DNA from 2 places in the Paenibacillus sp. FSL H3-0333 genome. Region 2 is predicted to be linked to the other one. Evidence: predicted binding sites of a transcription regulator. Region 2 holds the regulator's gene; the other holds the start of a gene.
The links. Region 2 encodes Rex, which represses fermentation and respiration genes when NADH is low (regulators of the CRP and FNR family bind a similar motif). Its sites were predicted from a motif close to TTGTGAAATATTTCACAA; they were not measured.
Positions count from the first base shown of each region.

Region 1: adhE (bifunctional acetaldehyde-CoA/alcohol dehydrogenase) is a predicted target of Rex. The motif match lies at 2,632-2,649, and genes of this name have one in related genera.

Region 1 covers NZ_JBBODG010000001.1:3,018,887-3,024,538, forward strand. The annotation lists gene MHH78_RS13115 (carbohydrate ABC transporter permease) at 1-587, shown strand, start outside; gene MHH78_RS13120 (ABC transporter substrate-binding protein) at 720-2,189, shown strand; gene adhE (bifunctional acetaldehyde-CoA/alcohol dehydrogenase) at 2,725-5,346, shown strand; gene pflB (formate C-acetyltransferase) at 5,608-5,652, shown strand, end outside.
Region 2 covers NZ_JBBODG010000001.1:3,271,967-3,277,618, forward strand. The annotation lists gene dinG (ATP-dependent DNA helicase DinG) at 1-1,924, shown strand, start outside; gene MHH78_RS14360 (redox-sensing transcriptional repressor Rex) at 2,063-2,713, shown strand; gene MHH78_RS14365 (amidohydrolase) at 2,703-4,004, shown strand; gene MHH78_RS14370 (cell wall elongation regulator TseB-like domain-containing protein) at 4,034-4,555, shown strand; gene MHH78_RS14375 (aminoglycoside adenylyltransferase domain-containing protein) at 4,754-5,515, shown strand.

The DNA.
Region 1 (5,652 bases), 250 kb from region 2:
TGGTCGCCACTCTATTTGTACTGGGACTCGCGTCCTTCAGTATCTCACGGATGAATGTGCCTTACCGCAAGGCCTTCTATTTCTTCTTCCTGATGACGCTGTTCATTCCGGCCACGAGCTATATGATTCCGAACTTTGTCAATCTGAAGGAGCTGGGCCTGCTCAATCAATATGCGGCCTTCTGGCTGCCGGCAGGCGCGAACACGTTCTTCTTCCTGCTGCTTAAGAATTTCTTCGACGGGATTCATCCCGAGATTCTGGAAGCCGCACGGATGGACGGGGCTTCGGAGCCGAGAAGCTTCTTCACCATCGCGGTGCCGCTGTCGGTTCCGATTTTTGCAACACTGGCGATCTTCATCTTCTCCACAGCCTGGAATGACTGGTTCTGGCCGTCGCTGGTCATGCATAGTGAGGAGAAGTATACGCTCGCTACCGCCATCTATAAGTACGTTATCAATGTAAAAGCGCTGAACACGAACATCAAATTCGCAATTCTGTTCATTGTCTCTCTGCCGCCGATCCTGGTGTTCCTGGTCTTCCAGAAGTTCATTATGCGCGGAGTTTCATTGTCTGCGGTCAAAGGCTAAGCAGGAAGGATGAGGTCCGGTAGAGATCGTAAACCTGCACATGAAGGGGATATAAATACACCTCGTTTGTAAACGGTTTCTCTTTTAAGATGAATTTGTAAGCTCATTATGATATGGAAAAGGGGAGTTACCATGCGTAAAGTTTCCAGCGTATTCGCCTGTCTCCTGGTCACGGGGACCTTATTGTCCGCTTGCGGCGGCAATAATAACGGCAACAAGCCGGCGGCTGACGGGGGAGAAGCGACACCTGCACCAGCAGCGACCCAGGCGGCGGAAGAGTCAGCCACTCCGTCTGCAGCACCGGCTGACGATATCACCCAGAGAAAGGTAACAATCAAAATCCACTATCCTACGCCTGACCTGACCGAGGTGAGAGCGCAGGAGGATGACAAAATCAAGCGGTTCCAGGAAGTCTATCCGAACGTGGAGATCGTCAAGGACGACTGGCAGTATAATGTAAGCGAGATCGGAGTGAAGATGGCTGCGAACGAAGCGCCAACCTTCTTCAACACGTATGCCACCGAAGCCAAATTCCTGATTGAGAAGGGCTGGGTTGCCGACATCACCGATCTGTGGAACAACTATGAGTTCAAGGATCAGATCAATCCTGTGCTGCAGAACCAGTTCATCATTGACGGCAAGGTGTATGGGGTTACCCAGAAGGGTTACGTCACTACAACAATGATCAACAAGAAGATGCTGGATGACAAAGGTGTAGCCGTACCTCCAATGGATTGGACCTGGGACGACATGCTGAACACAGCCAAAGGAGTGGCCGATCCCAAGAAGGGGATCTCCGGGATTGCCCCGATGGGTAAAGGCAACGAAGCCGGCTGGAACTGGACCAACTTCCTGTTCGAAGCAGGCGGGGAGATTCAGAAGATTGAGGGCGGCAAGGTGGTGGCCACCTTCAATTCCGAAGCTGGTGTTAAAGCGCTGGACTTCTATAAAAAGCTGAGATGGGAAGCCAAAGCGGTTCCCCAGGATTGGGCGCTCGGCTGGGGCGATGCGGTAGGTGCCTTCCAGCAGGGCCGTACCGCGATGGTGATGGCCGGATCTGACGGTGTCATTGAACAGGCGCTTAATCAGGGCGGGTTCAAGCCTGAGGATGTGCTGACCTATCCAATGCCTGCGGCTGAGAAAGGCGGCAAGCATACCGGTGTTCTCGGCGGCGACTATCTGGTCATCAACCCTAATGCCAGCAAGGATGAGCAGGAGATGGCCTTCCGTTATATTACCTTCGACTATTTCTCGGATAAAGGCCTGGAAGCGCTCGATGCCATTCTGCAGCAGCGCAAGGCGGACGGCAAATACTTCATTCCGCCGCTTCTTGATTACTATGCTGCCGATTCCGACTTCGGCAAGAAGACCAAAGCAGTGTATGACAAATACTCTGATATTGTATATCAATACAATACAGATATTATGGCTCTGCTCGACGGCAAGCCTGAGGCGCAGTACAATACCCAGGACTACTATGCAACCATGTCCAATGTCATTCAGGAGCTGTTCGCCAAGGAAGGCACGGACTCCAAGGCCCAGCTTGATGCAGCAGCCGCAACCGTACAGAAGAAATTTTTCGATACCATTAAGGTAGAGTAGCCTGGGATGTCTCTTTCTAGACTTAGGGGAAGAGATGAATAAGGGGGGCAGCAGAGATGCTGTCTCTTTTTTTATAAAAATATAAGAATTTATAGGTTGCACACGATAACTTATCCTTCTATTTCTCGCTGAAACGGTACCGTCCTTTAAAAGGACGGCAAAGCCGTTTCCACTTGGCAGAAATTTATATTTATATTCACCGTCAGAGTGAGTCTGTAGAAAAGCGACGGATGAACCGAAGTGGAGGCTTGGCATTCATGAGCAAAATTCCCGAAGCCCAACCGGCATTTCAAGGCAAGATGGGCCATCAACGCTGCAGACTATCGTATTTCGTTCGCAGAATAGACAAATATTAATTAAATATTACATATAATGTGGAAAAAATACCGGTAAATGATCGAATGAAAGCGCTTTGAAAACAACTCAAAAAAAACTTTAAACTTTGTGAAAGATTTCACTATACAAGGTGAAAAGGATGTGCTAAGATAAATGTATAGAAAGAAACAACCTAAAAATTGACAGGAGGACGAGGGAGATGGCAGTTAAAAACGAAGTCGCCGCCCAAGTGAAACAAACCACCGCTGAAGAGTATATTCAGGTTTTGGTGGATAAAGCAAAGAAAGCCCACGAAGCGTTCATGGGCCTGGATCAAGAGCAGACAAACACAATCGTTCATGCAATGGCGCTGGCCGGACTCGACAAGCATATGTACCTGGCAAAACTGGCTGTTGAAGAAACAGGACGCGGAGTATACGAAGACAAAATTACAAAGAACATCTTCTCCACTGAATATATCTGGCACGGTATTAAGTACGACAAGACTGTAGGCGTTATTGAGGATAACGCTTATGACAGCTTCCAGAAGATTGCTGAACCAGTCGGAATCATTATGGGTATCACACCGGTAACCAATCCAACATCCACCACGATGTTTAAGGCTTTGATTTCCGCTAAGACACGTAACCCTATTATATTCGGTTTCCACCCGTCAGCGCAAGAGTGCAGTGCGGCAGCAGCCAAAATTCTGCATGATGCAGGCGTAGCAGCAGGCGCACCTGAGAACTTCATCCAATGGATTGAGCTTCCTACGATGGACAAAACAAACGCACTGATGAACAATCCGGACGTTGCACTGATTCTGGCAACCGGCGGATCGGCAATGGTCAAGGCAGCTTACAGCTGCGGCAAACCGGCACTCGGCGTAGGCCCTGGTAACGTGCCTGCCTTCATTGAGAAGAGTGCTGATATTGATCAGGCTGTAACAGACCTTATCCTGTCGAAGACTTTTGATAATGGTATGATCTGTGCTTCCGAGCAGGCAGTTATCATTGAAGAAGCCATCTTCGATCAAGTGAAAAAGAAAATGATTGCAAACGGCTGTTACTTTGTGAACAAAGAAGAAGCAGCTAAGCTGACCAGCGGCGCAATGAACGTAGAGAAATGTGCAGTTAACCCGGCTATCGTTGGCCAATCCGCTGTGAAGATCGCTGAAATGTGCGGCATTCAGGTTCCTGCCGGAACGAAGATCCTGGTAGCTGAGCTTGAAGGTGTAGGTACTAAATATCCATTGTCCGCTGAGAAGCTGAGCCCGGTTCTGGCTTGCTACAAAGTGAAGAATGCTGACCAGGGTATCGAGCGCGCAGCTCAAATCGTTGAATTTGGCGGCATGGGCCATAGCTCGGCTATCCATTCCAACAACGAAGAAGTAATCATGAAGTTCTCCAACCGTCTGCAGACCGGACGTATTCTCGTCAACTCGCCATCGACTCACGGCGCAATCGGCGACATTTACAACACTAATATCCCTTCATTGACACTGGGCTGCGGATCTTACGGACGCAACTCGGTATCGCAGAACGTCACTGCAATCAATCTGATCAACGTGAAAAGGGTGAATCGTCGTACCGTGAATATGCAATGGTTTAAAGTACCTGACAAGATTTACTTCGAAAAGGGAGCCACTCAGTACCTGGCCAAAATGCCTGATATCACACGCGTTGCTATCATCACTGACCCAGTAATGGTTAAACTGGGGTATGTTGAAAGAGTTGAGCACTATCTGCGTCAGCGCCAGACTCCTGTAGCGATCGAAGTGTTCTCGGAAGTTGAACCGGATCCATCGACTACTACTGTAGAAAAAGGTACAGCTATGATGAACAGATTCCAGCCGGACTGCATCATCGCACTCGGCGGTGGTTCCCCAATGGATGCTGCCAAGGGCATGTGGCTGTTCTACGAACATCCGGATGCAGACTTCAACGGCCTGAAACAGAAGTTCATGGATATCCGCAAACGGGTATACAAATTCCCTAAGCTCGGCAACAAAGCGAAATTCGTTGCCATTCCAACCACTTCGGGTACCGGTTCTGAAGTAACATCGTTCGCAGTTATCACAGACAAGACAACAGGCAATAATACCAAGTATCCGCTCGCTGACTATGAGCTGACTCCAGACGTAGCAATTATTGACCCTGAGTTTGTCTACAGCCTGCCTAAGACTGCAGTTGCCGATACAGGCATGGACGTATTGACACATGCTATCGAAGCTTATGTATCTGTAATGGCCAGTGACTATACCGATGGTCTGGCAATCAAAGCCATCCAACTGGTGTTCCAGTGGCTGGAGAAATCCGCACTGCAAGGTGACAAGCTGGCCCGTGAGAAAATGCACAATGCTTCGACGCTTGCCGGTATGGCCTTTGCCAACGCGTTCCTGGGGATTAACCACAGCTTGGCACACAAATGGGGCGGACAGTATCACACTGCACACGGCCGTACCAATGCGATCCTGATGCCGCATGTTATCCGTTACAATGCCAAGAAACCTACGAAGTTTGCTTCGTTCCCTAAATATTCGCACTTTGTAGCTGACGAACGGTACGCAGAAATCGCCCGTATTCTGGGATTGCCTGCACGCACTACCGAAGAAGGCGTAACCAGCCTGATCAATGCAATCCGCGACATGAACAAAAAACTCGGTATCGAAGAATCCTTCTCGGCTCTTGGTTTCGATCCTAAGGACTTCGAATCCCGTGTAGACTATCTGGCTGACCGTGCATTTGAAGACCAATGTACTACTGCCAATCCTAAAATGCCGCTGGTCTCCGAGCTTGCTGATGTATACCGCAACGCATTCTACGGCAAATTCGATAATTAATTAACGGTTGCCTGGCAAAGAATAAGGTTAAAGGTTAATATGGGACTGGATGGAAGTGACAAATATCACCGAAAGAGTGATATTTGTCACAGTCCTTTTTCAGAAAATAAACTAAAATGTTTATATAGACAACGATCCCCGTTATGAAGATGTGATTGTGAATTTTATAACAACTATTAGCCTCGGGATCACGAGACACGGGATTAACCTTCAAGCCCGCGATCTCTACAAATATAATAAATATAAATGGAGGGATTTAGCATGTCGGTGATTGAAAAAGAAGTATTAGAAGCAAAATCAGGTTGG
Region 2 (5,652 bases):
GATGGTCAGCACTCATACCATTAACCTTCAGGATCAGCTGCGGGAGCGGGATATCCCGCTCTTAACCAGCGTTGTGCCGTTCCCGTTCAAGGCCTCCATCTTTAAGGGAAGAGGGCACTATTTGTGTCTGCGCAAGTTCGAACATAGAATGAACAAAAAGGACTTTACGAGTCCAAGGGAAGAAGCGCTCACCGCTGCGCAAATGCTCGTCTGGCTGACCCAGACGACGACCGGCGATGATGAGGAGCTTAACTTAAGCGGACGGGGCGGCGATTTCTGGGAGACTGTTTCCAGTGATACCGACTCCTGCCTGGGACGCGCCTGTCCCTGGTTCCGCAAATGCTATTACCACCGGGCCAAGCATGAAGCCGGGATCTCCGATGTGGTGGTCACCAATCACTCCAAGCTGTTCGCAGATGTCAAAGCCGGGCATCAGCTTCTTCCGGCGTACGACCATCTTGTTATTGATGAAGCCCATCATCTGGAGGATATTGCCGGCAAGCATCTTGGCATGCAGATGAAATATTTCACATTCGCCCATACCCTCACCCGTCTCTATAAAGATAGCCGTAGCGGGCAGCTGCCTGCCCTCCGCCAGAGTCTGCAGTCTTCAGGCAGTGAGCAGGCCTCCGAATGGAGCGGCGTGATCGACCGGATCTATCCAGATCTGCTGACGGTGAAGGAGTCCTGGGATGCGCTTAGTGACAGGCTCTTCAGCCTGCTGCCCGAGCGCAGCGATGCCGGAGCCGGTGAAGCAGGCCAGCTGGTGGCACGCCTGCAGCCGGGCAAGAAGCCGAAGGATTGGGAGGAGCTGGCTGCCCTTGAGAATACACTGAACCTCAGTCTGAGCGATATCATCCGCAAGGGCGACAAAATGCTCAATGAGATGCGTGACACGGACAGCCAGTCCTCCTCAGACAGTCTTGTGACTGATATCGGCGGGTTATTCAAGGATCTGGCATCCATTAGAGAGCAGATCCGCTTCTTCATGAGTCTGAACGATGAGAATATCGTGTATTGGCTGGAGGGAAGCGGCAATTATAAGGGCAAGTCGCTGCAAATGTATGCTGTTCCCGTAGATGTCAGCACCCAGCTCAGGGAGCTGTTCTTCGATAAGAAGAAGAGCATTATCCTGACCTCGGCCACCTTATCCGTGGATAAATCCTTCCAGTTCATGATCGATAACCTGGGTCTTGGCGAGGCTGCCGAGCAGAGGCGTCTGATGACTGCACTGCTTCCATCGCCATTCAAGTATCGTGAGCAGGCTCTCCTGGTCATTCCCCGGGACTTCCCTAGCGTCAAGGGAAGTATAGGTGATGCCCGCTTTGTGGACACCCTCGTGCACTCCCTTGCCGAGACAGCTGTAACAACACGGGGGCGGATGCTGGTGCTGTTCACCTCCTACAAGATGCTGCGCCAGGTGTATGAACCGCTGAAGGAGGCGCTTGCCTCACAGGATATCGCGGTGCTGGGACAAGGCGTGGAAGGCGGCAGCCGGAGCAAGCTGATCCGCCGCTTCCAGGATAGCCCGGCTTCGGTCTTGCTGGGTACCAGCAGCTTCTGGGAAGGGGTGGATATCCCGGGAGAAGCATTGACCTGCCTGGCGATTGTCAGACTGCCGTTCCAGCCGCCGAATCACCCGCTGGCAGAAGCGAAGTCGGAGCTGCTTCAGGCACAGAAGAAGAATCCGTTCATGAAGCTGTCCGTGCCGCAGGCCGTCATCCGCTTCAAGCAGGGCTTCGGGCGGCTGGTCCGCACGGCGCAGGACCGGGGCATCGTAATTGTGTACGATACCAGAGTCATTGAATCGCATTACGGAAAGTACTTCCTGTACTCGCTCCCCGGTCCCAAGATGGAGCATATGCTCACCGAGCAGATGGTCCCGAGAATTGCCGAATGGCTGGATGACGGCGGGGTTTCCTAATTCATCTGCTATTGCTATTATTAATAAGTCATGATTAACCTGAAGATCCGTTCCCGCCTGCCCTGCCACTCCGGCAGGCGGCGGGGCACGGTTGCTATAATTGTACGGGTCTAACACAACTTTTAAGGAGGAGAATACATGAAATCGGATAAAATATCGGAGGCCGTCGTGCGCAGGCTACCAGTGTACCTGCGTTTCCTGAACGATCTCCAAAAACGTGAAATCTCCACAGTCTCTTCCCAGGAGCTGGGCCAGAAGCTTGATCTGAATCCCGCCCAGATCCGTAAGGATTTGGCTTATTTCGGTGATTTTGGCAGAAAAGGCATCGGCTATGATGTATCTTATCTGATTGAGAAGATCCGCCATATCCTGAAGCTTGACCAGCAAATTAATGTTGCACTGGTTGGAGCCGGTAATCTCGGTCATGCCTTGTCAAACTACAACGCTTACTTAAAGGATACGATGAAGATTACTGCCATCTTCGATGCCTACCCGCCGAAGGTGGGCCAGCAAATCAACTCGCTGGTTGTGCAGCCGATGGAGGAGCTAAGCAGTACAATCCGTTCGCAGGGCATCCGGATCGGGATTATTACCGTGCCCGACAGCGAAGCCCAGAACGTAGCTGATATTCTTGTCGATTCCGGTATCGAGGCGATTCTGAACTTCGCACCGGTTATTCTCAAGACGCCTGCCAATATCCGGATTCATGCCGCAGATTTCACCACAGATCTGCAGAGCTTGGCCTATTATTTGCATGATGGAAAGGATGAGGCTGAAGATGAGCAGTAAGATCACGATAATCAAGAATGGGCACTTCCTGGTTCCGGGCAGTGACAAGCCGGTTCTGAGCGGGTACATGACCCTGGAGAATGATTTGATTACTTACATAGGTGAAGCTGAGCCAGTAGTGGAGGATGGCGCACAGGTCGTAGACGGCAGCCGTCTGCTGTTCATGCCTGGTCTGGTCAATACCCATGGTCATACTGCAATGTCACTGCTGCGCGGATACGGCGACGATATGGTGCTTCAGTCTTGGCTGCAGGAGAAGATGTGGCCGATGGAAGAGAAATTCACTGGTGATGATGTATATTGGGGAACCTCGTTGTCCGTGCTGGAGATGCTGAAGGGCGGCACAACCACCTTCCTCGATATGTATGATCATATGGACCGGGTAGCGGAAGTGACCGAGCAGTCCGGTATTCGTGCGGTGTTGATGCGCGGCGTAATTGGGCTGTGCCCGGAAGAGGTACAGCAAGCGAAGCTCGCTGAGGCGATTGCTTTTGCCCGTAACTGGCACGGCAAGGCTGACGGCAGAATTACGACCATGCTCTCACCGCACGCCCCGTACACCTGTCCTCCAGAGTTTTTCATGAAGTTTGTGCAGGCTGCCCATGATCTGGACCTGCCAATGCACACCCATATGTCCGAGACGCGCCATGAAGTGGAACAGAACGTGGCCGACTACGGCCTGCGTCCGGTCGCACATCTGGAGAAGCTCGGAATGTTCACCCGTCCTTCGCTCATTGCCCACGGGGTTCATCTGAACGATGAAGAGATCGGGATTCTGGCCCGCCATAACGTTGGCGTGTCGCATAACCCCGGCAGTAACCTGAAGCTGGCCAGCGGGGTTGCTCGTGTTCCTGAACTGCTGAGAGCCGGGATTAAGGTCTCCCTGGGTACAGACGGCGCGGCAAGCAACAACAATCTGGATATGTTCGAAGAGATGAGGCTGGCGGCTCTGATCCACAAGGGCGTAAGCGGTGATCCTACAGCGGTACCGGCTCCTGAGGCGCTTCTGATGGCTACGGAGTACGGGGCGCAGTCTATTTTCCTAAGCGGGGTAGGCCGGCTTGCAGCAGGAATGAAGGCCGACTTCATCGCACTTGATATTGACCAGCCTCATCTGCTGCCGCATACCGATCTGCTCTCCCATGCCGTATATTCGGCAAGTGCCAAGGATGTAGAGCATGTATGGGTGAACGGCCAGCAGGTTGTGAAGCATGGACAATGCCTGACACTTGATGAAGAAGCCATCCGCCGCAAAGCACAGGAGACGTTCGAGAGCCTGCTTAAACGGTAATTCAGGGGAACGGGAAAGGAAGCAGCGTGGTGAAGAAGAAGAGGGGAAAATGGATCTGGCTGGGGATTACCGTGGTGCTGCTCCTTCTGTTCGGACTAAGCCAGTTCTATGCCTACATTATGAAGGACCAGTGGAACGAGCGGAGTGAGGCCAAGGAGCTGGCCCGGGCGCGTGCCGGACTAACAGAGGTAACCAAGGCCCAGAAATCTGTATGGAATGAGAATGAGATCTACTGGGTGCTGACCGGTAAAAATGAAGCAGGGACCGATTTGATGGTGTGGGTCCGTTTCACCTTGGAGGGCAAGCCTGCCGGAGGCGACAACGACCTGTATGCTGAGGAACTGAGCAATGGCACCTCAGAAGAGAAAATGCGCGGAATCATAGCCGCTCAGCTGCCGGACATTACGATCGAACGGCTGCTGCCCGGTGTATACAACGGGGAATATGCCTGGCAGCTATTTTACAAAAAAGACGGGCGATTCTATTATAATTTTTACCGCTTCAAGGATGGCAGTGCCATTGGTGAGGGGTACAGTCTGCCGAACCGTTAAGCGGACGGCCAGGCTTGGATTATAGGAGAAGTGGGAGATACAGTGATACTGTGCTCCCGCTTTTTTTGGTGTATCCATAAGAGTAAAGAACAGGTTAGAGCCGTTCATGGGCTTGAGAGTATATACGGGTTGCAATACCATTCATGTATATTAGATCAGCCACAGGAGACGGAATTTTAGACAGGGGGAATTGATAATATGGAAATTTTGTCCTATTTGTATCAGGCGGTGGATCTGTTCAAGGAGGAGCTGGGGGAGAATCTGTCGGGAATTTACGTGCATGGCTCACTGGCGATGGGCTGTTTTCACCCCGATACCAGCGATATCGATCTGCTGATCGTCGTACATGACAAGCTGCCCGCAGAGGTCAGTCATAGACTTGCCAGTCGTATTGTAGCTTATCATGACAGTCTGCCGAATAAGCGCGGAATTGAACTATCTATCGTCCTTAAGACATACCTGCGCAATTTTGTGTATCCTACGCCTTTTGAATTTCACTTTTCGGAAGCACATTTAGAGCGGTACAGAACTGATGAGAATTATCTGTGCGGCGGCTTTGAGGATGCTGATCTGGCGGCGCATTTTGCAGTAGTCTACCATCGCGGGTTTATCTTGTTCGGGGAGCTGATCCGCGAGGCCTTTGCGCCGGTAGACAACAGGTACTATCTGGATTCCATTATCAGGGATATCGATGATGCGCCGCAGAATATTAAGAAATCACCGGTGTATTACACACTGAATCTATGCAGGGTACTCTATTATATGCAGGAAGGTCATGTTTCTTCCAAGAAGGAAGGCGGGGAGTGGGGGCTGCAGCAGTTGCCTGAAGTCTATCACGGCTTGCTTAGACAGTGTCTGAAGGAATATAGCGGTGCGGCAGTCGCCGAAGGCTATGAACCGGGCGAATTAACTGATTTTGCGGAATATATAATGGCTGAAATCAAGCGGACTCCGAACTAAAGATTGGCCGGGCAAAAATGATAAGCGCATGAAACATCCAGAAATTAGTATCAAAAATTTTAAATATATTCACAACTTTATGTAAAATCGTATATACACCTATGATATACTACTACTTGTACTAAGACATGCTAAAG